4 regions of the Mesorhizobium sp. M6A.T.Cr.TU.017.01.1.1 genome follow, and region 1 is predicted to be linked to each of the others. Evidence: predicted binding sites of a transcription regulator. Region 1 holds the regulator's gene; each other region holds the start of a gene.
The links. Region 1 encodes PhoB, which activates phosphate uptake and scavenging genes when phosphate is short. Its sites were predicted from a motif close to TGTCATNNANCTGTCAT; they were not measured.
Positions count from the first base shown of each region.

Region 2: the regulator PhoB is predicted to act here: its motif matches at 2,884-2,900, upstream of EOB36_RS21445 (ceramide glucosyltransferase).
Region 3: the regulator PhoB is predicted to act here: its motif matches at 1,729-1,745, upstream of phnC (phosphonate ABC transporter ATP-binding protein).
Region 4: the regulator PhoB is predicted to act here: its motif matches at 5,246-5,262, upstream of EOB36_RS13285 (esterase-like activity of phytase family protein).

Region 1 is NZ_RZTA01000003.1:29,577-37,024, forward strand. It holds gene pstC (phosphate ABC transporter permease subunit PstC) at 1-420, shown strand, start outside; gene pstA (phosphate ABC transporter permease PstA) at 413-2,026, shown strand; gene pstB (phosphate ABC transporter ATP-binding protein PstB) at 2,039-2,854, shown strand; gene phoU (phosphate signaling complex protein PhoU) at 2,891-3,598, shown strand; gene phoB (phosphate regulon transcriptional regulator PhoB) at 3,615-4,304, shown strand; gene EOB36_RS01550 (ROK family protein) at 4,339-5,586, opposite strand; gene xylF (D-xylose ABC transporter substrate-binding protein) at 5,854-6,894, shown strand; gene EOB36_RS01560 (sugar ABC transporter permease) at 7,040-7,448, shown strand, end outside.
Region 2 is NZ_RZTA01000071.1:21,772-29,219, reverse strand. It holds gene EOB36_RS21455 (2'-deoxycytidine 5'-triphosphate deaminase) at 1-131, opposite strand, end outside; SAM riboswitch at 256-333, shown strand; gene EOB36_RS21450 (O-succinylhomoserine sulfhydrylase) at 391-1,581, shown strand; gene EOB36_RS21445 (ceramide glucosyltransferase) at 1,630-2,784, opposite strand; gene apaG (Co2+/Mg2+ efflux protein ApaG) at 3,010-3,402, shown strand; gene EOB36_RS21435 (Hsp33 family molecular chaperone) at 3,558-4,592, opposite strand; gene argF (ornithine carbamoyltransferase) at 4,716-5,627, opposite strand; gene EOB36_RS21425 (aspartate aminotransferase family protein) at 5,645-6,844, opposite strand; gene EOB36_RS21420 (GcrA family cell cycle regulator) at 7,200-7,448, shown strand, end outside.
Region 3 is NZ_RZTA01000020.1:19,644-27,091, reverse strand. It holds gene phnL (phosphonate C-P lyase system protein PhnL) at 1-187, shown strand, start outside; gene EOB36_RS09100 (DapH/DapD/GlmU-related protein) at 184-801, shown strand; gene EOB36_RS09095 (DUF1868 domain-containing protein) at 988-1,692, shown strand; gene phnC (phosphonate ABC transporter ATP-binding protein) at 1,816-2,673, shown strand; gene phnD (phosphonate ABC transporter substrate-binding protein) at 2,820-3,728, shown strand; gene phnE (phosphonate ABC transporter, permease protein PhnE) at 3,802-4,776, shown strand; gene phnE (phosphonate ABC transporter, permease protein PhnE) at 4,781-6,340, shown strand; gene EOB36_RS09070 (sugar phosphate isomerase/epimerase) at 6,361-7,215, opposite strand; gene EOB36_RS09065 (Gfo/Idh/MocA family oxidoreductase) at 7,442-7,448, opposite strand, start outside.
Region 4 is NZ_RZTA01000033.1:40,885-48,332, reverse strand. It holds gene EOB36_RS13320 (N,N-dimethylformamidase beta subunit family domain-containing protein) at 1-897, opposite strand, end outside; gene EOB36_RS13315 (ParB N-terminal domain-containing protein) at 1,055-1,303, shown strand; gene EOB36_RS13310 (SRPBCC family protein) at 1,442-1,927, shown strand; gene EOB36_RS13305 (alpha/beta hydrolase) at 1,954-2,910, shown strand; gene EOB36_RS13300 (GFA family protein) at 3,102-3,500, shown strand; gene EOB36_RS13295 (hypothetical protein) at 3,765-3,980, shown strand; gene EOB36_RS13290 (GH25 family lysozyme) at 4,156-5,172, shown strand; gene EOB36_RS13285 (esterase-like activity of phytase family protein) at 5,323-7,448, shown strand, end outside.

The DNA of each region.
Region 1 (7,448 bases):
ATGATCATTCCCTTTGTTTCCTCGCTTTCCGACGATGTGATCAACGCCGTTCCGCAATCCCTGAGGGACGGTTCCGCCGGCCTCGGCGCGACCAAGTCTGAAACCATCCGCAAGGTGATCCTTCCGGCGGCCCTTCCGGGCATCGTTTCGGCGATGCTGCTCGCAGTCAGCCGCGCGATCGGTGAAACAATGATCGTGGTCATGGCCGCAGGGCTGGCGGCAAACCTCACGGCCAACCCGCTCGAAGCGGTCACAACAGTGACGGTGCAGATCGTGACGCTGCTTGTGGGCGATCAGGAATTCGACAGCGCCAAGACGCTTGCAGCCTTCGCGCTCGGCCTGGTGTTGTTCTGCATCACGCTTACCCTCAACATCGTCGCTTTGCGCGTCGTCCAGAAATACCGAGAGCAATATGACTGATGCGATCGCGTCATTCGGCGCCGGCAGACGGCCGGTCAGCATTCATACCGACGATGCCGCGAAGGCACGGCTGAAGGGCCGTTACCGCGCGGAAACGTGGTTCAAATGGCTTGGCGCCGCAGCCGTCGCGTTGGCCGGCTTGTTCCTTGTGCTGCTCTTGTCGACGATCGTCACGCAGGCGATCCCGGCGCTGCGGCAGAACTATCTGACGCTGCCGATCGATCTTTCGGCGGCCAAGGTAGACCCGGCGAAACTCGACGCCGTCAACTACGACGCCATCGCCCAGGAAGCGCTTACGGCAAAATTTCCGGATGTGACGAGCCGTCAGGACAAGCGCCTGCTGCGCGGACTGATTTCCACGGGCACAGGCGTGTTCCTGCGCAAAGATATCGCTGCTGATCCGGGGATGCTCGGAGGAACTGTGGACTACGCGGTTCCACTTGACGATTTTGCCGACCTTTATCTCAAGGGTTTGCTTGCCGACGTCGGTTCGGACGAGGCGATTTCGACAAGCGTCACGCCTTCGCAAAGCAGCGGCGACATCGATCTGACCTTCGGCGACGATGCCATGCTGGCGTTGGCGCGCGGCCATGGTGCGACCGAGGGCGAAAACGGCATGCTCACGCTGACGAGCGGCGCGTCGTCGCTGCTGGTCGCGTTCAATGGCGGCACGGTCAAGCTGACCGCGCTGTCGCCTGGGGCCAACGGAACGGCGGTCGCAAAGGGCACGGTGATCGAGGCGCTGGACAGCACGGCGCCAGCCGCGAGCGGCCAGGCATTCCTGCGGGTCATCGACACGCCGGAAGCATCGCGAAAGATTTCGGACAAGGTGATCGTCTGGCTCGATACGCTGAAGAGCGCCGGCCTGATCGAAAGCCGGTTCAACTCGATCTTCTTCTTCACCGGCGCAAGCCGCGAGCCGGAACTGGCCGGTATCTGGGGCGCGGTCGTCGGATCGTTCCTGACCATGATCGTAACGCTCGCCATCGCCTTCCCGATCGGCGTTTCGGCGGCGATCTATCTTGAGGAATTTGCGCCCAAGAACCGGCTGACGACGATCATCGAAGTGAATATCAACAATCTGGCGGCGGTGCCTTCGATCGTCTTCGGCCTGCTTGGACTTGCCGTATTCCTGAATTTCTTCGGCCTGCCGCGCTCGGCCCCGGTGGTCGGCGGCATGGTGCTGGCGCTGATGACCCTGCCGATCATCATTATCGCCTCACGCGCTTCGCTGCGCGCCGTGCCACCGTCGATCCGCGAGGCGGCGCTTGGCATCGGAGCGTCCAAGGTCCAGACCGTATTCCATCACGTCCTGCCGCTGGCGATGCCGGGTATCATGACCGGCACCATCCTCGGAATGGCGCATGCGCTGGGTGAAACCGCGCCGTTGCTGATGATCGGCATGGTCGCCTTCATCGTCGACATTCCCGGTGGCTTCACCGATCCCGCGACGATCCTGCCGGTGCAGATATTCATGTGGGCCGATTTTCCTGAAGCGGGGTTCCAGCAGAAGACTTCGGCGGCGATTTTGATTTTGCTGGTATTTTTGGTCATCATGAATGCCATCGCGGTGATACTGCGCAGGCGCTTCGAGCGGCGCTGGTAAGGAGTAGAGGATATGAACATCATGACGGAAGCCAGCGTCGAGCAGAAACTGAGTAGCGGAACCAACGAGCCTTCGATCAAGATGAAGGGCGAAAAGGTCTCCGTTCATTACGGCGAGAAGCGAGCTCTGTTCGACGTGGATCTCGATGTCCGCGAGAACCAGGTGACGGCGTTGATCGGCCCATCGGGCTGCGGCAAGTCGACCTTTCTGCGTTGCTTGAATCGAATGAACGACACGATCGACATCGCGCGGGTAAGCGGCAAGATCACGCTCGACAACGAGGATGTCTACGACCCGAAAATCGATGTCGTCGAGCTGCGAGCTCGCGTCGGCATGGTGTTCCAGAAGCCGAACCCGTTTCCGAAGTCGATCTACGAAAACGTCGCCTACGGTCCGCGCATTCACGGTCTGGCCAGGAGCAAGGCGGAGTTGGACGGCATCGTCGAATCGAGCCTGAAGAAGGCCGGCCTGTTCAACGAGGTCAAGGATCGCCTGCTCGAGTCGGGCACTGGCCTTTCCGGTGGCCAGCAGCAGCGTCTGTGCATTGCGCGCGCCATCGCTGTGTCGCCGGAAGTGATCCTGATGGACGAGCCTTGTTCGGCGCTCGATCCGATCGCCACCGCCCGTGTCGAGGAACTGATTGACGAACTGCGCCAGAACTACACGATCGTCATCGTCACCCATTCGATGCAGCAGGCAGCGCGTGTGTCGCAACGCACGGCGATGTTCCATCTCGGCTATCTGGTCGAGGAGGGCGCGACCGACAAGATGTTCACCAACCCCGACGACAAGCGCACCCAGGACTACATCACCGGCCGGTTCGGCTAAGCGGTCCGGCGAATTTTCGAGCACGAGGACAGTATCATGGGTGAACATACCGTCGCATCTTTCGACGAGGAATTGGAGCACATCGACAGGCTGATCCGCGACATGGACGAGCTCGCCGCCGCGATGGTCGCAGCGTCGATCCGCGCGTTGCTTGCGTCAGACAATGCGATGGCGCAGCGCGTCGTCTCGGATGACGCCATCATGGATGCGCGGCAGCGCGAACTCGACGACAGCGCGATCACGCTGATCGCCAAGCGGCAGCCGATGGCGCAAGACCTGCGCGCCGTGGTTGGCGCAATCCGGATGGCCGGCGATCTCGAGCGCATCGGCGACCTGGCCAAGAACATAGCCAAGCGGGTCAGCGCCGTCGGGCAGAGCGCCACGCCGCGTAATCTCTCGCACGGTATCGACGCGATGGCGGATCTCGTTCTCGAGCAGCTCCGCGGCGTGGTCGAGCACTATGTGTCGCGCAACGCCGGCGCGTTGAAAGAGCTGCGCGCCGCCGACGAGAAGATCGACGTGAAATACACGGCGGTTTTTCGCGAACTCCTGACCTACATGATGGAGGACCCGCGCAACATCACCGCCTGCACGCATCTTCTGTTCTGCGCCAAGAATCTCGAGCGTATCGGCGATCATGTCACCAACATCGCCGAAAACGCCTACTATGTCGTGACCGGGCAGCAATTGCCGGCGGATCGGCCGAAGCTCGACGAAACGACGATGTCGGCGTCGGCGACATGACAGGGGTAACCGGCCGATGATCGCGCCGCGCATCATGGTGGTGGAGGACGAAGAGCCGCTGGGCGTCCTCCTTCGCTACAATCTGGAATCCGAAGGCTATCAGGTCGAGGTGGTGACGCGCGGCGACGAGGCCGAAATCCGGCTTCAGGAAAACGTGCCCGATCTTCTGGTGCTCGACTGGATGGTGCCGGCGGTTTCGGGCATCGAGCTTTGCCGTCGCCTTCGGGTGCGTCCCGAAACCGAGCGGCTGCCGATCATCATGCTGACCGCGCGCGGCGAGGAAAGCGACCGGGTGCGCGGCCTCTCGACCGGGGCCGACGACTATCTGGTCAAGCCGTTCTCGACACCGGAATTCATGGCCAGGGTCAAGGCGCTGCTGCGCCGTGCCAAGCCCGAAGTGCTGTCCAGCGTGCTGAAGGTCGGTGACATCATGCTCGATCGCGAATCGCACAGGGTCTATCGCAAGAAGAGCGAGATCCGGCTCGGGCCGACCGAATTCCGGCTGCTCGAATTCATGATGCGGCACCCGGGTCGGGTGTTCTCGCGCAGCCAGTTGCTCGACAATGTCTGGGGCGAGACGATCTACATCGACGAGCGCACGGTGGACGTCCATGTCGGCCGGCTGCGCAAGGCGGTCAACAATGGCCGCATGCCCGATGTCATCCGCACCATCCGCGGCGCGGGCTATGCGATCAGGGAAGACTGAACAGACTGCCTGAATTCAAGCTGCGTTCTTCCATTCAGGCCACGTGCTTCCTGGCCGTGCCGGACTTCCCTTGCGCGCCCGGCGCGAAAATCTCCTGGTCGACGAAGCTCAGCGCCCGCATGGCGCAGCCTTCGCGGATCAGCGGCAGCTCGTTCGGCTCGGTGTCGAAGGAAATCGAACCCGAATACTGACCGCCGGCGGTCTGAGCGATGGCCTCGCGCAGGGCCGGCTCGATCAGGTCGAAGGCGGCAGCGCTGGCGCCGACCATGGCGACCGGCGCCGGATCGATCAACGCGAACAGGCTGCCGAGCCCGAAGCCGAGCGCTTCGCCGGCCTTGCGGTAGGCTTCGCGCTCCGGTCCGTCCGTCTGGCGCGCCCGGGCCGCCAGTGCCCGCATCTCGGCGTCGCTGACATCGGCGACCGGCTCGGCGTTCTCGCTCAACTGCCTTGCATTGCGCCAGATGGCGTAGTTGCCGGCATAGGCCTCGACGCAGCCGCGCCGCCCGCAGCGGCAAAGCGCGCCGCCCGGCCGGTGGATCATGTGGCCGAATTCGCCGCCTGAGGAATGGGTGCCGGTGAACAGTTCGCCCTTCAGCACCAGCCCCATGCCGATGCCGTGGGAGAGCAGGATGGCGATGAAATCGTCGCGGTAGCGATCCGGGTCGCGCCAGCGCAGCGCCACGGCCATCATGTTGCAATCGTTCTCCATGATGGCCGGGATGCCGAACTCACGTTCCAGAATGTCGGCGAAGGCAATGTTCGTCTGCGGCGTGATCGGCGACCACAACATGGCGCGCGCATGGGAATCGGTGATGCCCTGGATCGCCAGCGCGATGCGGGCGACGCTTTGGATATTGAGATCGGGATCTTCGAGCCGGCGCCGGACGATGGCGACACATTCGTCGATCAGCTCGTCGCGCGACATGGTCAGCGTGTCCAGCCGGCGCTGTTCCTCGGCGACCACTTCTCCAGCATAATCGATGACGGCGACCGAAAGGAAATTCAGCGACAACACGACGGCCAACACCGCCGCCGCTTCCGGATTGAGGCTGAGGCCGACCTGCGGCCGGCCGCGTTTCAGCGAAACGGTCTCGCTCGCCTTGCTCTCGGTCAGGATGCCTTCCTGGATGAGGTCGGAAGAGATCGCCGATATGGTCGAATGGCTGAGGCCGGTGGTCGCGGCGATCTCGGTTCGCGACGGCTGGCCTGCCCGGCGTACGGCCGAAATCACCATCGCCCGGTTGCGCCGACGCAAATCGTCATGACGGATTCCAACCGACATCCTTTGCTTCCTCCCTCTTGCCGTGGCCGCTCATGAACCGGAAGCCGTCGGTAGCGTCCGACAAATACTGGCAGAAGCAGAAGGCCCTGTCATTGTTTATTCCGGGGCTCGAAAAAAGTCGGCAGGGACATCAAAATCCATCAGAATTGATGTTGACAGCGCTTCGGCGTTGGACCAGTATTTTTTCGAGGCTCGAAAAAATAGAGCCTTTGTGCCGGCCTTCGGGCCAGTTTGGTCGCGCCGTATCGCGGCGCAGGGAGGACTATCATGAAGAGATTCGCAGCCGCCATCCTGGCGGGGGTCGCCATGTCGCTGACGCTCGCGTCGGTCGCACAGGCGAAGGACAAGGTCATTGGCGTTTCGTGGTCGAACTTCCAGGAAGAGCGCTGGAAGACCGACGAAGCCGCCATGAAGACAGCGATCGAGGCCGCCGGCGACAAGTATATTTCCGCCGATGCGCAGTCCAATCCCGGCAAGCAGCTGACCGATGTCGAGAGCCTGATCTCGCAGGGCGCCAACGCGCTCATCATCCTTGCGCAAGATGCGTCGGCCATCGGGCCGGCGGTGCAAAAGGCGCTGGACGAAGGCATTCCGGTCGTCGGCTATGACCGGTTGATCGAGAACAAGGACGTGTTCTATCTGACCTTCGACAACCAGGAAGTCGGCCGCATGCAGGCCCGCGAAGTGTTCAAGGTGGCGCCGGAAGGCAACTACGTCTTCATCAAGGGCTCGGGCGCCGATCCGAATGCCGATTTCCTGTTCGCCGGCTCCATGGAAGTGCTCAAGGATGCCATCGACAGCGGCAAGATCAAAAATGTCGGCGAGGCGTATACCGACGGCTGGCTTCCCGCCAACGCCCAGAAGAACATGGAACAGTTCCTGACCGCTAACGACAACAAGGTCGATGCGGTGGTTGCCGCCAATGACGGCACCGCCGGTGGCGTCGTCGCGGCGCTGACGGCGCAAGGCTTGGCCGGATCCGTCCCGGTGTCCGGCCAGGACGGCGACCATGCAGCGCTGAACCGCATTGCGCTCGGCACACAGACCGTATCGGTGTGGAAGGACGCGCGAGAGCTCGGCAAGAACGCCGCCGAGATCGCCTCGCAGCTTGCCGATGGCAAGCAGATGACCGACATTGCGGGCGTCAAGGACTTCACCACGCCGGGCGGCAATGCCGTCAAGTCGCTGTTCCTGACGCCGATTGCCATCACCAAGGACAATCTCAACGTCGTCATCGACGCCGGCTGGATCAAGAAGGACGAAGTCTGCGCGGGTGTCGCCGCGGGCAGCGTTGCGGCCTGCAACTGATCTGGATCATTTCGCAAGGAAACGAACGCCGCGGCTGTCAGGCCGCGGCGTTTTTCGAGAGGCTTTCCGCTTCAAATGACCGTGGAAAGCAAATAGCATTCTGTTCCGGCATCCGCGCCAGACGGCAACCCGGTCGGAGGACATCATGACCGACACGGCATCCAACCCACCGGTCGCCCACACGGCCGAAGACCGGGCGCGCGAATCCGAGCTCAGCGCCATCGGACGGTTCCTCAAGGCAACCGAGCTCGATATACGCATGCTCGGCATGGTCGGCGCTCTGCTGGTCATCTGGGTTGGAATTCACATCCTGTCGGGTGGGCTTTTCCTCACGCCGCGCAATCTCTGGAACCTGTCGGTGCAGACCTCCTCGGTGGCGATCATGGCGACCGGCATGGTGCTGGTCATCGTGATGCGCAACATCGATCTTTCGGTGGGCTCCGTCGAAGGCGTGATCGGCATGGTGATGGGCGTGGCGCAGGCCGAATTCCTCATCCGCGTCATGGGGCTCCAGGTGGGAAATCCCTGGATATGGATTATCGCATTGGCTGCCG
Region 2 (7,448 bases), on a different contig from region 1:
TTGTCGCCAAGCCTGAGGTCGAGACTGGCCGGCTGGATCTGGTCGGCATCGAGCGCGCGTAGCGACGTCAGCGCGCCCGACTGGAACAGCGCCGAAATATTCTGATCGGGAAGAATGCCTGTCTGCCGCAAAGTCTGGCTCCGCTCGAAGGCCGGGCAACGTATCGTTTGCCGCAGGTTCTTGCCGCGGAACCTGCTGGTACAAACCTCTTAATCATGCCGGCAATTGACGCAAGCGCGGCGCGGGTCTAAAGGGTCGTTATCCCGTGGTGATTTGGCCGGTCGGCTTGCAGCCACGTTAAACAAGTCGCTAAAGGACCGTCGGGCCGCAAGGCCGTATGGACCGGTTGCGACTTTCGCGACCGGTTTTTTTGTGTCTGGAACAAAAGTGATGACAAGCAAGAAGCGCAACTGGAAACCTCAGACAGCACTCGTGCATAGCGGGACCTTGCGTTCCGGCTTCGGCGAGACCTCCGAGGCGATGTACCTCACCCAGGGCTATGTCTACGACACCGCGCAGGCGGCGGAAGCGCGCTTCAAGGGCGAGGAACCGGGCTTCATCTATTCGCGCTATGCCAACCCGACGGTCGACATGTTCGAGAAGCGCATGTGCGCACTGGAAGGTGCCGAAGATGCACGCGCCACAGCATCCGGCATGGCGGCGGTCACCGCAGCACTTTTGTGCAGCGCCAAGGCCGGCGATCATATCGTGGCGGCGCGCGCGCTGTTTGGCTCCTGCCGCTGGGTGGTCGAGACGCTGGCGCCGAAATACGGCATCGAGGCGACGCTGGTCGACGGCACCGAAATCGCCAATTGGGAAAAGGCGGTCAGGCCGAACACCAAGCTGTTCTTTCTTGAAAGCCCAACCAATCCGACGCTGGAAGTCGTCGACATCGCAGCCGTTGCCTCGCTTGCCAATTCGATCGGCGCGCGGCTGATCGTCGACAATGTCTTTGCCACGCCGTTGCAGCAGCAGCCCTTGCAGCTCGGCGCCCATATCGTCGTCTATTCGGCGACCAAGCACATCGACGGCCAGGGCCGCTGCCTCGGCGGCGTCATCCTGTCGGACAAGAAGTGGATCGATGAGAACCTGCACGACTATTTCCGCCACACCGGTCCGAGCCTGTCGCCCTTCAACGCCTGGACGCTGCTGAAGGGCCTGGAGACGCTGCCGCTGCGCGTGCGCCAGCAGACGGAAAGTGCCGGCCGGATCGCAGATTTCCTTGCCGAGCGATCAGAGATTGCCCGTGTCATTTATCCGGGCCGCGCCGACCACCCGCAGGCGGCGATCGTCAAAAAGCAGATGTCGGGCGGCTCGACGCTGATCTGCCTCGACGTCAAGGGCGGCAAGCAGGCGGCCTTCGCCTTCCAGAACGCGCTCGATATCGTGCTGATCTCCAACAATCTCGGCGACGCCAAGAGCCTGATCACTCACCCGGCGACGACGACGCACAAGAATCTGAGCGACGAGGCGCGCGCCGAACTCGGCATCGGGCCAGGCACGCTCAGGCTGTCTGTCGGCCTGGAGGACGCCGACGACCTGCTCGAAGACATCGAGCAGGCATTGAAAGCCGCCAGATAGGGATACGCACTGGAGCGGCTTTGCTCGCATCGTCAAAAGCAGGCGCTGTCAGGCGCCCGACGGGGTCTCTTCCAATTCCGCAGCGGCGCTGGTGTGGATGGTCATCGTGTTGCCGCGCCAGTCGACGGCACCGCTGAGCCAGCCTCGCGCCCAAATGGCGGGAAGCATCACGTCCCGCGCAACCATCGCCGGGATCATGCGCAGCGACAGGTGCCAGCCCTTAGCCGAGGCGAGAGCGCATTCCGGCAAATACGCGACTACCAGCACGGCGATGGCGGTTGCCGACAGGCTGAAGCCGGCGCTGGCCGCCGCAATCAGCGCAAGCGCCAGCGGCATCGCCGCGCCGATCAGTATCTCGGGCGCGAAGAACAGGGGGAAGGTGACGCGGCGCAGGCGTGCCCAGCGGGCCTGGCGCGACCAGATTTCGCCGAGAGTGCGCAAACCGAGCGGCTGCTCAAAGGGCGAGGCGACGAGATTGACGCGCAGTCCGAGCCCGTTGACCAGCTTGGTCGCGGCGGCGTCCTCGGCGATCTCGGCGGCAAGCGCACGGATGCCGCCATTGGCGTCGAGCATGGGCTTGTCCCACAACATGCTCTTGCCCTGGGCAAAACCGAGGCCGATCACCTCGCCGGCATATTGCCAGCGCGCCTGTAGGGTGTTGAGGAATGCGCATTCGACCTCCGCCCAGAACCCGTCCGGCCGCGAGCCGATCGGCGTCGAGCAGACAAGGCCGGTGTCGGGCCGCCACGTCGCCATCAGATGCTGGACATAGTCCCTCGGCATCAGGACGTTGGAATCGGCAAGGATGACCCAGCGGTGGCGCGCGGCCTCCCAGCCCTTCACACAATTGTTGAGTTTCGGATTGCCGCTGATGCGGTCGTCGCCGACGAGCAGCCGGGCCGGCACGGCCGGAAAGCGGGCGATCGCATCGGTGATCGGCCTGACCACCGGGTCGTCGGCATGGGCGACGCAGAAGATGAGCTCATAGCGCGGCCAGTCGAGCGAGAAGACGCGCTCGAGCGTTTCCTCGGCAAACGGCTCGACGCCGCGCGACGGCACGACGATCGACACCGCAGGCGCCTTGCCGGCTGGCGGCGCGATCCTGCCAGGCCGCTTCAGCTTCAACGAAGCGAGCAGGATGCTGGCGAGATTGACAAGGAGCAGAGCTGTGGAAAGCAAGGCGGCTGTGACTGTCAGTTCCATCGATATCTGGTCACTCCAGAAAAACCGGCCGCATGGAAGCCGTTTTCAACAGTTCGACAGAATGCTGAGTCGCCCGGCCCTGCACACCATCATTGTCATGTGTCACTTAAATGACATTGTTCTTCGGCAGCTGCGCTCAAAGGAGTCGGACAACGCCAGAAAGCACCCGGTTGACCAAACCACGGAGAGCGTCGAAAGTTCCGTCTACATATTGTGGAGTAGTCTATGTACAGCGCCGTTACGCGCAACATCGAAGTACAGGTCAGGCCGTTCTATCTGGAGGATCGCTCCGATCCGTCGGAGAACCGCTATGTCTGGGGCTACCAGGTCACCATCGACAATCAGTCGGATGAATTCGTGCAGCTTCTGTCACGCTACTGGCACATCACCGACGGCACCGGCCGGGTCGAGGAAGTGCGCGGCGCCGGTGTTGTCGGCGACCAGCCCGAACTCAACCCCGGCGACAGTTATCAATATACATCCGGCTGCCCGCTCTCGACGCCGTCCGGCATCATGGTCGGCCACTACACGATGCGCAACAAGCGGGGCGAGACGTTTGATATCGCCATCCCCGCCTTTTCGCTCGACTTGCCGGGCACACGGCGGACGGTGAACTGAGAGAGAAAGCATCGGCCGTTCGCGCCGCCCCTCATCCGCCTGCCGGCACCTTCTCCCCGTAAAGGACGGGGAGAAGGGACAAGCTCCAGCGCCCCCCTCTCCCCGTCCTTATGGGGAGAGGGTGAGGGTGAGGGGCAGCGCCAACGCTATCCACTTTACTGTGCCGAGCCGAACTCCGCCGGATCGAAGTCATATTGCTTCGAGCAGAATTCGCAGGCGACGTGAATGCCGCCATCCTCGGTGCTGTCCCTGATCTCGTCGGCGGAGAAGCCTTCGAGGATGCCGCGGATCTTCTCCTTGGAGCATGAGCACTGGTCGGCGACCGGCACGCCGCCGAAGACATGGACGCCGTGCTCGTGGAACAGCCGGTAAAGCAAGCGCTCGGCGCCGATCGTCGGATCGATCATCTCCGTCGGCTCGATCGTTCCAAGCAACGCCAGCAGTTCCTGCCAGGAATTGTCGGCCGGATCGTGGATCTCCTCACGCGGATCGCCGTCGCCGCCCGGAAGGTCGGGCACGCGCATGCGTTCGGGCGATTGCGGCAGGAATTGCGCCAGAATGCCACCGGCACGCCATTGCTCGCGGGCACCGCCGACGCCGGGCGTCAACAGCTTGGCCACCGAGAGCCTGAGATCGGTCGGGATCTGCTCCGACTGACGGAAATAGGTGCGCGCGGCCTCTTCCAGCGTCTCGCCGTCGAGCTGGACGATGCCCTGATAGCGTTGCGTGTGGGCGCCCTGGTCGATGGTCAGGGCCAGGACACCGCTGCCGAGCAGCGTCTGCTGCGAGGTCTCGCCGGCAGACGTCAGCGCTTCCAGCCGGTCGGCATCAAAGCGCGCATAGGCGCGCAGAGCCTGCGGCGTGGAAAAATCCGCAACCAGCATGTCGACCGGCCCGTCGGTGCGGGTCTGCAGGATGAACTTGCCCTCGAATTTGAGCGAGGTGCCGAGCAGCACCGTCAGCACGCAGGCTTCCGCCAGCAGGCGGGCGACCGGCTCGGGATAGTCATGACGGCTGAGGATCGCGTCGAGCATCGGCCCGAGCTGGACGGTGCGGCCACGCACGTCGAGCAGGCCGACCTCGAAGGGCACGACATGATCGTCGCCGGCATAGCCGAACTCGCCGAGTTTGGGTTGATGTTCAGCCAATTGATGAGTTTCCAACATAACAAAGCTCCGGGGCGCGGCCATGCCGCCCTCCGGGGCGCATGCGTCGAAACGCGCTCGATTTGCGTGATGCGCCTGAGATAGGCACCACACATTGCCGGATCAAGGTGGGCCGGATCAAGGTGGCCCGGATCAAGGTGGCCCGGATCAAGCGCCGAGGCACCAGGCCAGAACCGCCTTCTGGGCGTGGAGCCGGTTCTCGGCCTCGTCGAACACCACCGAATGCGGCCCGTCGATGACCTCGTCGGTGACCTCCTCGCCGCGATGCGCCGGCAGGCAGTGCATGAACAATGCGTCGGGCTTTGCCTTCGCCATCAGCGCCGCGTTGACCTGATAGGGTGAGAAGACATTGTGGCCGCGGGCACGGTGCTCCTGGCCCATCGACACCCAGCAGTCGGTGACAACGCAGTCGGCCTCGTGGACCGCCTCCTCGGGCGAGCGGGTGAAATTCAACTTGCCGCCATGCGCCGTCGACCAGTCGACATGCTTCTGCGCCGGCTCGCTGCCTTCCGGCACGGCAACGTTGAGGTTGAAGCGGAACCGCGCCGAGGCTTCCAGAAGCGAATGCAGCACGTTGTTGCCGTCTCCGGTCCACGCGATGGTCTTGCCGGCGACCGGACCGCGATGTTCCTCGAAGGTCATGATGTCGGCCATCAGCTGGCAGGGATGGGTATCGTCGGTCAGCCCGTTGATGACGGGAACGGTGGCGTTCTCGGTCAGCTCCAGCAGCCGGTCATGCGATGTGGTGCGGATCATGATCGCATCGACATAGCGCGACAGCACCTTGGCCGTGTCGGCGATGGTTTCGGAGCGGCCGAGCTGCATCTCGGTGCCGGTCAGCATGATGGTCTCGCCGCCGAGCTGGCGCATGCCGACGTCGAAGGACACGCGCGTGCGCGTCGACGGCTTGTCGAAGATCATCGCCAGCACCTTGCCTTCGAGCGGTTTCGTCCGCTCGCCGGCCTTGAGCCTTGCCTTTCGCACGACGGCATCGTCCAGCATGAAGCGCAGATCGCCCTCAGAAACGGCGGAAAGATCGGTGAAATGGCGAAGGCTCATTTGGGGTCTTTCGACTGTTACTTCGCGGCAGCCGCGGCGATGGCGTCGGCCAGGCCCCGGGCGCCGGCGCGGATGCGGTCGAGCGCCTCGTGGATCTCGGCATCGGTGACGGTGAGCGGCGGCAGCAGGCGAAGGACGTTGTCGCCGGCCGGAACCGCCAGCAGATGCTGGTCGCGCAACGCCATGTTCACCTTGGTGTTGGGTGCGGCGCATTTCAAGCCGAGCATCAGGCCGGTGCCTCTGATGTCTTCGATGATATCAGGAAATTCGTCGGCGACACTCGCCAGCCCCTGCTTCAGCAGCAACGCCTTGCGCTGGACATCCTCCAGGAAGCCGTCTTCCAGCACCACGTCGAGCACGGCGTTGCCGACCGCCATCGCCAGCGGGTTGCCGCCGAAAGTGGTGCCGTGCACGCCAGCGGTCATGCCGACGGCCGCCTCGTCGGTGGCGAGGCAGGCGCCCATCGGGAAGCCGCCGCCGATGCCCTTGGCGACCGCCATGATGTCTGGGGTGACGCCAGCCCATTCATGCGCGAACAGTTTTCCGGTGCGGCCGATGCCGCACTGGACCTCGTCGAAGATCAGGAGCAGGCCATGTTGTTCGCAGAGCTGCCTCAACCGCTTCAGCGACTGCGTCGGCACCGGGCGGATGCCACCCTCGCCCTGCACTGGCTCGATCAGTATTGCGGCGGTCTCTGAAGTGATCGCCTTTTCGGCGGCGTCGATGTCGTCGAAGCCGACCTGATCGAAGCCTTCGACCTTGGGCCCGAAGCCTTCCAGGTATTTATACTGGCCGCCGGCGGCGATGGTCGCCAGCGTGCGGCCATGAAAGGCGCCTTCGAAGGTGATGATGCGAAAGCGCTCGGGATGGCCCTTGACGAAGTGGTAGCGCCGCGCCGTCTTGATGGCGCATTCCAGCGCCTCGGCGCCGGAATTGGTGAAGAACACCTTGTCGGCGAAGGTGGCGTCGGCCAACCGCTCGCCCAGACGGCTCTGCCCCGGAATCTCGTAAAGGTTGGAGACATGCCAGACCTTGGCCGCCTGCTCGGTGAGTGCCGAGACCAGACGCGGATGGCTGTGGCCAAGCGAATTCACGGCGACGCCGCCGCCAAAATCGAGATATCGCTCGCCCTTGTCGGTGACCAGCCAGGTGCCTTCCCCATGGTCGAAGGCCAGGGGTGCGCGGGTAAAGGTCTCGAAAAGCGCCGAACCGCTCATTATATGCGTCTCCGGTACCGGAAAATCAAAAAAGCCGCCAAAGCGGCGGCCTTTGCGGCTTATCGTGTTTTTCGGCCATGAAGTCAACGAAAACGTCGCGCAATGACGCGCGGCAAGCCCTCCAGCGAGGCGCCGGCTCATAAGCGACCGGGCAAGTTGGGGAAAACCGAAAAAACCGATTCGTGTTGGCCCTCGGACTCTTGTCACCGAGTCAGCGCATAAGGTAATTGTAGTCGAGAAATAACTAGATTTCGTGCGGCGGACCTAATCACCCGATATATGTGGTGTCTGCCCGGCGAAAGCCGGATCGTGGAAGGATTCCGATCGCCGCACATTTCAGCAGGAGCGCGGTCTCATGAATTGGACTGACGAGCGGGTCGAACTTCTTAGAAAATTGTGGTCGGAGGGACTGAGCGCCAGCCAGATCGCCGCACAGCTCGGGGGTGTCAGCCGCAATGCTGTCATCGGCAAGGTGCATCGGCTGAAACTGTCGGGCCGCGGACGCTCGACCGCCACGCCGGCACGCCAGAAGAAGAGCGTGCAGGGATCAACCGTCCAGAAATCGGTGTCGCGGGCGGCAAGCACAGCGCGGCATATCACCACG
Region 3 (7,448 bases), on a different contig from region 1:
GCTACTCGACGAGCCGACCGCCTCGCTCGATGCCAGGAACCGCGATGTGGTGATTGCGCTGATCGCGGCCAAGAAGGCAACCGGCGTCGCCCTGCTTGGCATCTTCCACGACCACGACGTGCGCGAGGCGGTCGCCGACCGCGTCATCGACGTGACCGCCTTTGCCGCCGGGAAAATCGCCGCATGACCAGAAAGCTGTCGGAAACACCGCTGGTCCACGACACGGCGGAAGTCGAGAACTCGACGCTCGGCCGCTGGACCGAGATCGCCGACCGCTGCCGGGTTTCGGAGAGCACAATTGGCGACTATTCCTACATGATGCAGGACTGCGGTGTCTGGTGCGCGACGATCGGTAAGTTCGCCAACATCGCCGCCAGCGTCCGCATTAACGCCACCAATCACCCGACCTGGCGGCCGACGCTGCACCATTTCACTTATCGCGCCTCGGACTATTGGGACGACGCCGAACACGAGAGCGAATTCTTCGCTCAGCGTCGCGCCAAGCGCGTCACCATCGGCCATGACACCTGGCTTGGCCACGGCTCGACCATCCTGCCCGGCGTAACCGTCGGCGATGGCGCGGCGGTCGGCGCCGGCGCCGTGGTGTCGAAGGACGTTGCGCCCTACACCATCGTCGGCGGTGTGCCGGCGAAACCGATCCGCGAACGCTTCGACCGCCGCACGGCGGAACGTTATCAGGCGCTCGCCTGGTGGGATTGGGACCATATCAGGCTGCGCGCCGCGCTCGACGATTTTCGCGCGCTTTCGGCGGAAGCGTTTCTGGAGAAGTACGGTGAGTAGTGAGTAGTGAGTAGTGAGTAGTGAGTAGGAGATAGGAAGTCGCGGATTGGACGAAGGTCTCTCTTTTCACTACTCACTACTCACTACTCACTACTCACTCCCAACACACTACTCACTCCCACCACCACACCATTCATATCCCTGACACATGACTCGGACAAAGGCGGTCTTTCCCTGGAGATCGCCATGCCCATCAAACCTTCGCTCGCCGGATTCTTTGCCGGCTCGAACCCGAACCCTCCCGTGCATCTCGGCACGCGCTACGACACGTCAGGCAATTTCCTGACCGAGCCCGGCAACACGGTCGTCTGCCATCTCGTCAGCGGCTCAGCTTCCGAAACGGCAGTCATCGAAGTGCGTGAGCGGATGCGCGTTATGCCCGATGCCGACAGGCTGGCCTTCACGCCGATCTCCAGCCTGCATATGACGCTGTTCCAGGGCATCATCGAATATCGCCGCCGGCTTCCCTACTGGCCTGAGGATGTGCCCCTCGACACAAGCATCGACGACATGACCCGGCTCTATCTGGAGCGCCTGAATGGCGTCGGGGACCATGGCGCGTTTAAAGTCAGGGTTGTCGATGTCGTGCCGACCGGGCTTACCGTTACCGGCGTGTCGGACCAGGACGAGCGCATCATGCGCGCGTGGCGCGATGCCCTGTCGGTGCCGTTCGGATACCGGCATCCCGATCACGACAGCTATACTTTCCACATAACTTTCGCCTACCAGATCCGGCGCCTCGACGACGAAAGGGCCTCGCAATGGCAACAGCTATTCGATGACTGCCTCTCGCTGCTCGCCCTTCAGGCTCCGGTGATCGAGCTGCGGCCTCCGGCATTTTGCAGCTTCAAGGACATGAAGCATTTCGAGGAGCTTCTTGTCCTGGGCTGACGGCGCGACGTCTCTGCCTGTGGGCAGTAACAAAACTGACATCAATCCGACACCGCAGGTTCATGCGGCTGCGCTAGCGAAGGTTAACAGACCTTCGAAACGCGACTGGACTGGAACTTGCCTATGTCAGCAACCTCAGCCACGCTTGAAATCCGCGGCGTCACCCGCCGGTTTGGCAAGAACACCGCCGTCAGCAATGTCGATATCTCGATCCCGCATGGTCAGATGGTCGGCATCATCGGCCGTTCCGGTGCCGGCAAGTCGACCCTTTTGCGCATGATCAACCGCCTCATCGATCCCAGCCAAGGGTCGATTTTCTTTGACGGCGCCGAAGTCTCCAGCCTGCGCGGCTCGCTGCTCAGGCGCTGGCAGCGCGACTGCGCCATGATCTTCCAGCAGTTCAACCTGGTGCCGCGTCTCGACGTGCTGACCAACGTCTTGCTCGGCCGGCTCAATCACCGCTCGACCGTTGTCAATCTGCTCGGTGTCTTTTCTCGCGAGGAACGGGCCGAGGCGATCGCGGCGCTCGAGCGTCTCGACATTGCCCGCACGGCGCTGCAGCCGGCCGGCACCTTGTCCGGCGGCCAGCAGCAGCGCGTTGCGATTGCCCGTGCCATGATGCAGCAGCCGAAGGTGATCCTTGCTGACGAGCCGATCGCCTCGCTCGACCCGCTCAACGCCAAGGTGGTTATGGATTCGCTGCAGGACATCAATCTGCGCGAGGGCATCACCGTCGTCACCAATCTGCACACGCTGGATACCGCGCGCACCTATTGCAACCGCATCATCGGCATGGCCGCCGGCAAGGTCGTGTTCGACGGCCCACCCGAAGACCTCAACCGCGAGGCCGTGCGCCTGGTCTATGGTGCCGATAGCAATGGTGGCGAAATCTCCGAGGCCATCACCTCGACCAGCGTCACCATCAAGCAAAAAATCGCCGCATCCGCCGGACCGCTCGAGCCCGCATTTCCGGGCTACTAGTTCCATGATCCCGACAAGTGGATACCGGTATCCGGAAACGATCATGGACAAGCAAAAGAGCGCCTGGATCGCCGGCCCGCGTCAAGGGCGCTGTCAAAATTCGAACGCTACCGGCGCGATGCCGGAACCAACAGGAGAGACGCGACATGTTTAGAAAGATGCTTTTCGGTGCTGTTTCCATCGTCGCCATGGCGATGGGCGCGGTTCAGGCACAGGACCTGAAGGAATTCCGCGTCGGCATTTTGGGCGGCGAGAACGAAGCCGACCGTCTGCGCAACTACCAGTGCTTCGCCGACCACATCAAGGAAGTCCTCGGTGTCGAGAAAGTCTCGCTGTTCCCGGCCGCCGACTACGACGGCGTCATCCAGGGCCTGCTCGGCGGCACGCTTGACTATGCCGAGCTCGGCGCTTCCGCCTATGCCAAGATCTATCTCGAAAACAAGGACGCGGTTGAGCCTATCCTGACGACGGTCCAGACCGACGGTTCGACCGGCTATCATTCGGTCATGGTCGCCCGTGCCGATTCCGGCATCAAGACGCTCGCCGACATGAAGGGCAAGAAACTCGGTTTCGCCGATCCCGATTCGACTTCGGGTTACCTGATCCCGGTCACTTCACTGCCCAAGGACATCGGCATGGATGTGAAGAGCTACTTCGCGTCGACCGGTTTTGGTGGCGGCCATGAACAGCTCGTCCTCGAGGTCCTGAAGGGCACCTTCGATGCCGGCACCACCTGGGCCTCCGGCGTCGGCGACTTCAAGGACGGCTACAGCTCGGGCAATCTGCGCAAGATGGTCGACAAGGGCGTCCTCAAGATGGACGATCTTGTCGAATTGTGGCAGTCGCCGATGATCCCGAACGGCCCGCTGGTGCTGCGTGCGTCGATCGATGCCGGCGCCAAACAGAAGGTCACCGATTTCCTGACCAAGCTTCCGGAAACCGATCCAGCCTGTTTCTCGGCGATACAGGGCGGCGACTTCAAGGGCTATTCGCCGGTCACCCCGGAATTCTATCAGGCAATCATCGACGCCCGTAAGGCGAAGATCGGCTCGTAAGTAAACTGCCACAACGCCGCCGGGGCCATGTGCCGCCGGCGGCGTTGCCGCATCATGGGCCAGGGATCGATAAATGAGTGCGACCGACGTTTATCGTGCGCCTGCGCTTTCACCGGAGGGAGCCACTGTCGAGCGGCACTGGCGTGACCTCGCCGCCCGCCGGCGCCTTTACACGATCGGAGGCCTGGTTTTCCTGTTTCTGGCGCTCTCTGGCTCGCTCTGGTTCGCCAACGAAACCAACGCCGGAAAGTTCTTCGACCGCCTTCCCTACATCGCCGACTTTTTCACCGAATTGAAGCCGCGCGACTGGTTCGACCCGGTGCGTGCGCTGTTCGACCTGCCGTCACCCTATGACGATGGCAGCCTCAAGTTCGACTACCCCGAAGGCCGGGTCTACCTGACCCAAAGCATCTACGTTCCGGAATACTCCTACCGGATGATCGAGACGCTGAACATTGCCCTGTTTTCGACGCTGGTGGGCTCCACATTCGGTTTCCTGCTCTGCTTCCTGGCTGCGGGCAATATCACGGCCAGCCGCTGGCTCCGTTTCACCACGCGTCGCTTCCTTGAGATGGTCCGCGCCTTTCCGGAAATCGTAATCGCCGGCTTCTTTCTGGCGGTCTTTTCGCTAGGACCCATTCCGGCGATCCTCGCGGTCAGCATCCACACCGTCGGCGCACTCGGAAAAATGTTCTTCGAAGTGGTCGAGAATGCCGACATGAAGCCTGACGAAGGCTTGCGAGCCGTTGGCGCCAATTGGGTCGAACGGGTGTGGTTCGGCATCGTGCCTCAGGTTCTGCCCAACTTCATGAGCTATTTCCTGCTCCGCTTCGAGATCAATGTGCGCGCTTCGACCATTCTCGGCGCCGTCGGCGCCGGCGGCATCGGTGAATCCCTGCGTCTTTCGATCGGCAGAGGCCACGAGGCCAAGACGATTGCCATCGTCTTTCTGCTGTTCTGCACGATTGTCGCCGTCGACCAGTTTTCGGCATGGCTGAGACATCGTCTTGTCGGCCGGCAAGCGTTCGCATACGGGCGCGGAGAGTAAGGCCATGAACGCCGACGCCATCGACGACATCGCCACTCGCCATCCGGACGCGTTCCGGCGATCCCTATGGAAGCGCTATGCCGCCCCGATCGGCATCCTTCTTTGCATTCTCTACACATTCTATTGCGCGTGGTTCTTCTCGATCGGCACCGTTCTCGAAAAGGCGAACTGGAACCTTGCCGGCGCTTATCTTGCCGACTGGGTGTCTTACGAAATCCGGCCTGACATCGAATTCAAGGACAACTATCTGACGATCGACTACTCCCGCTTTTCCAAGCTGGGATCCAATCCAAATCCCGATTGGGTGGCCAAGCAGATGGCCGTGATCGAGCGGCGCGCCGACGCAGCACCGGCACCGGCGATCGCGACCGGCAAGTCATCGCAGGACTCGTTTATGGCGCCTGGCGCGCCAACCGCCGAGAAGCCGGCCGCCCCGTCGGACCAATCCGCCCCGGCTGCGCCTGAAACGGTGCGCGAAAACGCCGTCGTGGCGGCGGACGTCGTCTTTGGCAATGGCCGGATCGCCATCACGCCAAACCTTGTCACCGTGACGCGCGGCGCCGAAAGCGTCATCTTCGACATCGCCAAGGACAGTTCTGTGACGCCGCGCACGCCGCTGCCTGACTGGATCGAGCAACGCAGGCCAGGCTCGACAGCCTATATCTCGTTCGGATTTCTCGGTCGCGCCGAGGTGCAAGATGACGAAGTCGTCGCCTGGAGACGTTTCTTCGGTTGGGCCAATTTCGTGTTTGACACGAACTCGCCATTCTGGGGAAAGCCGTTCGGCGAGGTCGCGTCACTGATTATATCCGGGGCACGCATCGACCCGTCGCGATCAAACGCAGCGCTCGCCTGGGACAACATCCTCAACAACGCCGAGTGGCAGCACGGCGACGTCTGGCTGAAACTTTTGCAAACCATCGTCATGGCTTTTGTCGGCACGGTGCTGGCCTCGATCGTCGCCTTTCCGCTCGCCTTCCTGGCTGCTCGCAACGTCACGCCGAGCCGGATAGCCAATCAAGTAACAAAGCGCTTCTTCGATTTCCTGCGCTCGGTCGACATGCTGATCTGGGCGCTGTTCTTCACGCGCGGCTTCGGTCCGGGACCGCTGGCCGGCATGTCGGCGATCTTCTTCACCGACACCGGAACCTTGGGCAAACTCTATTCCGAGGCGCTGGAAAACATCGACGACAAGCAGCGCGAAGGCATCCGCTCGGTTGGCGCCACGCCGGCAATGGTGCAGCGCTATGGCGTGCTGCCCCAGGTTCTGCCGGTATTCCTTAGCCAATCCCTCTATTTCTGGGAATCGAACACCCGGTCAGCGACGATCATAGGCGCTGTCGGCGCCGGCGGCATCGGCCTGAAATTATGGGAGGCGATGCGCACCAACACCAATTGGGCCAATGTTTTCTATATGGTTCTGTTGATCCTGGTTGTCGTCTTTATCTTCGACAACATTTCCAGTTTTCTCCGCCGCAAACTGATGGGATCGGTCGGAAACGGCAACGAGGAGCGGCGCGAGCGAGCGCCCGCCGGCCTGCCGCCGGCGGCTCGGGTCGCCTGAAAGGAAGGCTTAGCTGCGTGCTAAGCACCAGCCCTCTTCCAGCCGCTCTTGATGTGCTTGTAGCCGTCGCGATAGACGGCTTCCGGACTTTCCGAAAAGTCGCGCCAGACCTTGGTTGCCGCCGCCAAATCCTTCAGCGAGCGGCCGAAGGCCTCGATCGTCAGCCAGTCGTCATAGCCGCTCTTGCGGATGGCCGAAAACGTCTCCTTCCACGGAATGTGGCCGCGCCCAGGCACGCCGCGATCGTTCTCCGAAATATGGATATGGACGATATTCCTGCGGTTGCGCGTATAGGCGCCGATCGGGTCGGCTTCCTCGATATTGGCGTGGAAGGTGTCGTACATCGCCTTGATGTGCGGCCGGTCGATTGCGTCGATATGCTCCGACAGATCATCCATCGTGTTGAGCAGATAGCATTCAAAGCGGTTGAGCGCCTCCAGCCCGATGGTGACGTTCTTGTTGCCGGCATGGTCGCCGATGGCGCGTTGCGAGGCAACGGAGCGCTTCTTCTCCGCCGCCGTCGGCCCACTGCCGGAAAAGGCGCCGAGCGTCGAATGCAGCGGGCCGCTCAACGTTTTGGCGCCGAGCGCAGCTGAGCAGTCGATCGCCCATCTCATATAATCGATGCCGACCTTGCGCGTTCCGCCATCGGCCGAGATCAGATTCATCGCCGGATCGCCCATTGCCGAAACCGCGGTGCGCTCCAGTCCGATGCGGTCGAGCAGTTCGCCAAGTTTTGTGTAGTCGTCGGGCGTGCCGGAAAAGACCGGAATCTCGACGCCATCAAAGCCGGTCGCCTTGATATCTCTGAGCAATGACTCGTGTTTCTTCGATACGGCCGTCGTCCACAAAAACATGCACATGCCGATTTTCATCGACACTCCCTCCCCTTTGACAGCCGGCTGGCTCCTCCGCCGACTTCGCCACAAGCCCCCTCATCCGGCCGCTTCGCGGCCACCTTCTCCCCGCTGGGGAGAAGAGGCAGACGCCAGCGCCGGCGATCTCCTCTCCCCTCGGGGAGAGGTCGGATTGCCCCGAATTGCCCTTGCAATTCGGCTGGCAATCCGGGTGAGGGGGCTTCCCGTTAACCGGGCGCAGCGATTAAAGC
Region 4 (7,448 bases), on a different contig from region 1:
GACCGCGTCGCGCATCTCCCAGGTCCAGTATTCGTCATGTCCGACGAAGACGACGCAGTCATAGCCGTCGAGGATTTCGGGCGAGAAATGCAGTTCGTGCTGGCTGGCAAGGTCGACGGCATAGCCGGCACGCTCGGCAAAGCGAAAGAAGTGGCTGTCATAGCTTGCCCAGCCGGACGAAGCGTATTTCTTCGAATGGCCGGTGGCGAAGGCCCATTCCATATGCGGATAGCGCGGCACGGTTTTCGGCGGCACGGCAACCTCGAGCGGCACGCGCGGCGCCTCCTTGGGCAGAACAACGAAGCCGCGGCACCACGGCCGCTGCGTCGACACCATTGAGGCATACTGGTCGCGGTTCGGACCGGTGATGCCTTCGTAATGATTGGAGCCGCCCCACGTGTTGTAGGCAAGCCAGGTGCCGGTGGCTGCAACCTGCAGCACACGACCGCGTTTCTTGCCGGGCTGCGGGCCGACGATGAAAAGATGGTGGCAGCGGATCGGCTTGCCGTCGCGCCCGTCCGCCGTCAGCGTGACGCGGTAGGCTCCGGACGGCCAGTCGTCGCCGACGCGGAATTCAAACGACGCATCCCAGCCGCAGCCCACGACCGAACATTGGTCGGGTGTATCCTGCCAGCGCGCCGCGATCCCAGCCTTGTCGAACATTTTCGTTTCGGTGCCGCCGTCGCGGACGATCGACATGCTGCAGCTGGAGGCCGTCGAGCTGACATGCAGCACTACCGTCTCGCCCCGGCGGTATGAAAAACGATCGCTGTAGCACCAGATCTCGCCGTGTTCGCCATCCATCCCCGGCCACTCGTAATAGTGGCCGCGCACGGCTTGCCGGCGCTGGTGGGGCGTCAGTCCGAAATCGGGGAATTCGGTAGGAAGCTTGGTCATGAACGCCTGTGAAGGGTCGAACGCGTCATTTCGACCATCTGGCGGCCAACCGTCAATTGGAAACGATCGGGCCAGCGATAGCTCACAGCCGGCCTTGGCCTTGCCTGCCAAACAGATTATCTCACAAAGGGCGGCCTTTTCCGCCACAGGAGCCGACATGCTGAGAGTGCAAAAGGTCAGGGTGGACGACATCTACGTGCCGACCGCGCGCAAGAAGACACTGCATCCCGAAACCGTCCGGCATCTGGCCGAGGACATTCTGGAAAACGGCATGAAGACGCCGATCCAGGTGCGCCATGACGGCAAGCGCCATATCCTGGTCGAAGGCCTGCACCGGCTGGAAGCGGCGAAGTGGCTCGGCGAGACCGACATCGACGCCTATCTGGTGCAAGCCAAGCGCCACTAAGCTCTCATTCGGCGTTCGCCGGAGTCGGCCTGGCGAAGTTTTTCGCGAGACCCGTGTCGGGCTGCGCGTTGCCCGCTCGTCCTTGAGACGGAAACCGGCATTCAAGCCAACTCTTTTGCAAGCAGTGAGGAGACCATCATGACCACCAAGCTCGACATCGCCCCCAGCTCCGACCGCGAACTGGTTCTCGCCCGCATCATCGATGCGCCGCGCGAGAACGTCTATCGCTGCTGGACCGAGCCGAAGCTCGTGACGCAATGGTTCGCGCCAAAGCCGTGGACGACGCCGCGCGCCGAAATGGATGTGCGCACCGGCGGCTCCAGCCTGGTTGTCATGGCGGGTCCCGACGGCAATGAATTCCCGAATCCCGGCATCTTCCTCGAAGTCGTGCCGGGCAAGAAGATCGTTCTCACCGACGCCTATACGAAGGCGTGGGAGCCGTCCGAAAAACCGTTCATGACGGTCGTGCTGACCTTCGAGGATGAGGGCGAGGGCAAGACCCGCTACATCGCCCGGGTTGCGCATTGGTCCGTCACTGACCGCGAAGAGCACGAGAAGATGGGCTTTCACGAGGGCTGGGGCCAGTGCGCCGACCAGCTCGAAGAACTGGCCAAGCGGCTTTGATGTCAGCAGGACGGGAGGATACCGACATGTCCAGATCGATGTTTTTCGCCATTTTCGCCTCGGCCGCAGCACTGTTCGCCGCGCCGGGCGCCACCAAAGCCGAGGAGGCAAAGCCCGCCATGACGACCGAAACGAAAGCAATGCCGAAGCCGGCGAAATCAGGCCTGCTGCCGATCAACGGCCTGAATTACTATTACGCCGTCTACGGTAGGGGTGAGCCGCTGCTCCTGCTGCATGGTGGTCTCGGCACGATCGACATGTTCGCGCCGATCCTGCCGAAGCTTGCCGAAAACCGCACCGTCATCGGCGTCGATCTGCACGGTCACGGCCGCACTGCGCTCGGCGACCGGCCATTGAGCCTGGAGGCGATGGGCGACGACATGGCGGCAATCGTCAAGGCGCTCGGCTATGAGCAGGTCGATGTCATGGGTTATTCGCTGGGCGGCGGCGTCGCTTTCCGCATGGCCGTCCAGCATCCCGAGGCAGTGCGCCGGCTGGTCCTGGTCTCGACCGGCTATGCCGCCGACGGTTTCTATCCCGAGATGCGCGGCCAGCAGGCGCAGGTTGGCGCGGCGATGGCCGACATGATGAAGGAGACGCCGATGTACAAATCCTACGTGGCGGTCGCGCCGCATCCGCAGGATTTCCCGAAGCTGCTCGATCAGCTCGGCGCCTATATGCGCAAGGACTACGATTATTCCACCGACGTCCCGAAGCTGAAGATGCCCGTCATGCTGGCTTTCGGCGACAGCGACATGTACCGGCCAGAGCACGAGATCAAGTTCTATCAGATGCTCGGCGGCGGACTGAAAGACGCCGGCTGGATGCGCGAGAACCTGTCGCAGAACCGCCTGGCCATCCTGCCGAACCGCACCCATTACGACGTGTTCTTCGCGCCGGAACTGGTGGCCGCCGCGCTGCCCTTCCTCAATGGCGAGACCAAGGTGAAGACCTGGGACGAGATCGTCAGCGAAACGAACTGACCGCCTGACACATGCCTGCCGGCCGTCTCCCTCGAGATGGCCGGCGACGTTTGTTGCGCGTCGCGCCTGACCACACCGCAAGTTCCGCCTGCCGCATCACGCCAAGAGATGGCGCCATCAAAGCTTTTCAATTGACGCTGCTATGCCGGCAGCTACCTTGCCGTCAATCCTAGGAAAGAGGGGCTCAGGCAATGGCGAAATATCAAGGCGGCTGCCTGTGCGGGGCGGTGCGCTACCGCACTGATGCGGCGCCGATCAACGAGCGCGTCTGCCATTGCCGGCTTTGCCAGAAGGCGCTGGGCGCGGCCTTCAACGCCCGCGTGCTGTTCCGCATCGACGACGTGACGACAGAAGGACCGGTGGCATTGGTGAATTCCTCGCCCGATCTCAAGCGCGGCTTTTGCCCGGGCTGCGGCACGACGCTGTTTTCCCGCCGCGATTCCGTCGGCATCATCGGCGTCACGTCAGGCTCGCTCGACGATCCCTCGATATTCAAGCCGCAGATGCATATGTGGACCGCCTCGAAGCAGCCCTGGGTGCAGCTCGACGACGGCCTGCCGCAATATGAAGGCGCGCCGCCGCCCGCTTAACCTTCTCCCCTTGTGGGAGAAGGTGGATTGGCGCGCAGCGCCAAGACGGTTGAGGGGTGCTGGCCGGAGCGCTGTCGGTGCCAAGCTGGAACACCCCTCATCCGACCTCGCTTCGCGAGGCCACCTTCTCCCACAAGGGGAGAAGGCAAGGGTGCGTGCCCAATTTTTTTCATCCGGGACACGAGATAGCCGGCAAAGCGTCATTGGCGAGCCATCATTGCCACCTATCTATTGGTTGCGGGTCGGCGGTCGAGGAGGCGACGGATGAACGACAGAATCAACACCCTGGATGAGCTTTTGAGCGATCCGATGATCAAGCTCGTGATGGAACGCGATCGCGTGCAGCCGGCGGCGCTTCGCACGCTGCTTGAAGAAAAGGTTCGTCGGGCGGAGGATGATGCGCCGGTCAACCCCGATCGCTTTGTGCCGCCGGCTCACATGGTGGCCGAGACCTGCCACAAGCTATGGCTGTGCAGCTAGGCAACAATGCCGACAGGGTCAGCGGTCTTTCGCGCTGTCCCGCGGACGCTTCGATGAAGAAGCCCCTAACAATTTGATTCAAACTTTGTTGGTAATTTCTCGTTAGTAATCTGGACTGGTTTGTCCGGCGGCGCTGTCTTGCCATCGGTCTGTTGTGTTTTGCGTACAGGTCCAGATGCGGTTATCAGGCGTCGTTATCTTCTCGATCGCAGCGCTGTGCCTTGCCGGCTGCACGTCGACGTCCAGCGTCGACGCGCTGCAAGTGCCGTCCAGCGAGACGACCAGCTCGGTTGTGAGGCCGCCCGCGCCGGTCGCGTCGGTCGGTGCCGCCGATGCCGCACCCGCCTTCGCTCAGGAAGAGGCGATGGACCAAGCCGTGGCGATGGCTCCTCCAGAGCCTGTGGAAAGCATTGAACCACCCGCCGAGCCAATTGCCCTGGTGGCGCCGAAGCGGCTGGCGCGGGCAGCACCGATCCTCGCCGAGCCGGTCCAGCGCTATCGTTTTCGTGACGCCAAGCCGATCAATTTCGGCAGGGCCTCGCCCAGGCACCTCGCCGTTCACGGCGTCGACGTTTCACGCTGGCAGGGCAACGTGAACTGGGACAAGCTGCGCGCGCAGGGCGCGAACTTCGCCTACATCAAGGCGACCGACGGCGGCGATCATCTCGACCCGATGTTCAGGAAGAACTGGCGCAATGCCGACGCTGCCGGCCTCAAGCGCGGCGCCTATCACTTCTTCTATTGGTGCCGCACGGCAGGCGAGCAGGCCGACTGGTTCATCCGCAACGTGCCGAGGGTCGAGGGCGCCTTGCCGCCGGTGATCGATGTCGAGTGGAACGGCGAATCCAGCTGCAAGCGGCGGCCGTCGCGGCAAAAGGTGCTGGAGAAGATGCAGGTGTTCATGGACAAGCTGGAACGCCACTACGGCCAGCGGCCCATCATCTACACCGCACCCGATTTCTACCGCGACAATCTGCGTGGCGCTTTCCCCGACTATCCGTTCTGGCTGCGCGCGGTCGCACAGCACCCGTCAAAGGTCTATCCCGGCCGCAAATGGGTGTTCTGGCAGTATTCCGGCTCCGGCCTGTCGCACGGCGTGAGGGGCCGCATCGACCTCAACGTCTTCCACGGTGACGAGAGAGCCTGGCGGAACTGGGTTGGCGGGCGGCAGATGGTGGCCGAGGCGGAGTAGGCAGTCGCAGAGACCGCATTTGCAGGCCAGCACGACGTGAGTATCGACGGCCCCTGACCGCCTGTCGCGGAATTGTCATGGATCCGTCATCGCATTGAAATGTCGCTCCTCCAAAGCAGGTGGCTTCCATCCGAACAGGAGACGCCACCCGTGCCCCGCCATTCCGCGCTTTTCGTCCTGACGGCAGCGCTTGCTGCCTCCGTTTCGCTGCCGGCCCATGCCGACATGATGTTCAACCGGGTCGCGAGCTTCGCAGTCGCCGGAAACCTCCCGGCGGACGTCGAGAAGGCCACGCCGACTTCGTCCGAGATCATCGCGGCCTCCGAAGACGGCATGACGCTGGTCTATTCCGACAGCCCGCTCGGTGCGGTCGGCTTCATCGACATCACTGACCCCAAGGCGCCCAAGGCCGGCGGCATCGTCAAGATCGACGGCGAGCCGACCTCGGTCGTTGTCCTCGGCGGCAAGGTGCTGGCCGGCATCAACACGTCGGAGAGCAAAGCCAAGCCTTCGGGCAATCTCACCGTCATCGACCTCGCCTCCAAGGCGATCGAAAGCACCTGCGACCTCGGCGGCCAGCCGGACTCGCTGGCGCTGAACAAGGACGGCAAGTTCCTGGCCATCGCCATCGAGAACGAGCGCGACGAAGAGCTGAACGACGGAGAAATTCCGCAGATGCCGGCCGGCGACCTCAAGATTTTCACGCTTGCCGAAGGCCAGCCTGATTGCGCGACGATGAAGACCGTGAACCTGGCGGGCATTGCCGAAGTCGCGGCGGAAGATCCGGAGCCGGAATTCGTCGCTTTCAACGAGGCCGGCGAGATAGCGGTCACGCTCCAGGAAAACAACCACATCGCCATCGTCAACGCCGAAACCGGCGCGATCGTCACGCACTTCTCCGCAGGCTCCGTCACGCTGGACAAGGTCGACACCAAGAAGAACGGCGCCTTGTCCTTCGATGGCAAAATGGAAAGCGTCGCGCGCGAACCCGACGCCGTGAAATGGCTCGACAATGACCGTTTCGTCCTCGCCAACGAAGGCGACTACAAGGGCGGCTCGCGCGGTTTCACAATCTTCAGCAAGATGGGCGAGGTTCTCTACGAATCCGGTCCATCCTTCGAGTACCAGGTCGCCAATGCCGGTCATTACCCCGACGACCGCAACAAGAAGGGCATCGAGCCGGAAGGTCTCGAGACCGGCGCCTTCGGCGAAGACAGGCTGATCTTCGTCGCTTCGGAGCGCGGCTCCGTTGTCGGTGTCTACAAGGACACCGGTGCGGAGCCTCAGTTTGTCCAGATCCTGCCCTCCGGCATCGCTCCGGAAGGCCTTGTCGCGATCCCGTCGCGCAATCTCCTGGTCACCGCCAACGAGGCCGACCTGGTCGAGGACGGGCTCGCCCGCTCGCATGTCATGGTCTACGAGCGCTCCGAGGGTCCCGCCACTTACCCGATGATCACGGCAAAGCTCACAGCAGACGGCACGCCGCTCGGCTGGGGTGCGCTTTCGGCGCTCGCGGCCGGCGAGACTGCCGGCAAGCTCTTCGCTGCGTCGGACTCGTTCTACGCCAACGCGCCCTCGATCTTCGAGATCGACGCCACGCAGACGCCGGCGCTGATCGCCGGCAAGACCATCGTCACGCGTGGCGGCCATCCTGCACAGAAGCTCGACATCGAAGGTCTTGTCGCCGACGGTGACGGCGGCTTCTGGCTGGCCAATGAAGGCGATCCGGCAAAGCTCGTCCCTCACGCCATCCTGCGCGTCGACGACAAGGGCGAGATCAAGCAGGAGATCGGCTTCTCGATGGAACTGCTCGCCCACCAGACCCGCTTCGGTCTCGAAGGCATCACCACCATCGGCGAAGGCGATGACCTGACGCTGGTGATGGCAGTGCAGCGCGAATGGGCCGACGATCCGAAGGGCCAGGTCAAGCTTCTGGCCTACAAGCCGAAGGCCAAGGAATGGTCGGCGGTGCGCTATCCGCTCGAAGCGACCGAAGCTGGCTGGATGGGCCTGTCGGAGATCGCCGCGCATGACGGCAAGCTCTACATCCTCGAACGCGACAACCAGATCGGCGACCTGGCCAAGGTGAAGCGCGTCTATTCGGTGGCGCTCGACGCTTTCAAGCCGGCCAAGCTCGGTGGCGAACTGCCGTTGATAGAAAAGACGCTGGTGCGCGACATCATCGGCGACCTGAAATCAGCCACCAACGGCTATGTCGTCGACAAGGTCGAAGGTTTCACCATCGACAAGAACGGCGACATCTTCGTCGCCACCGA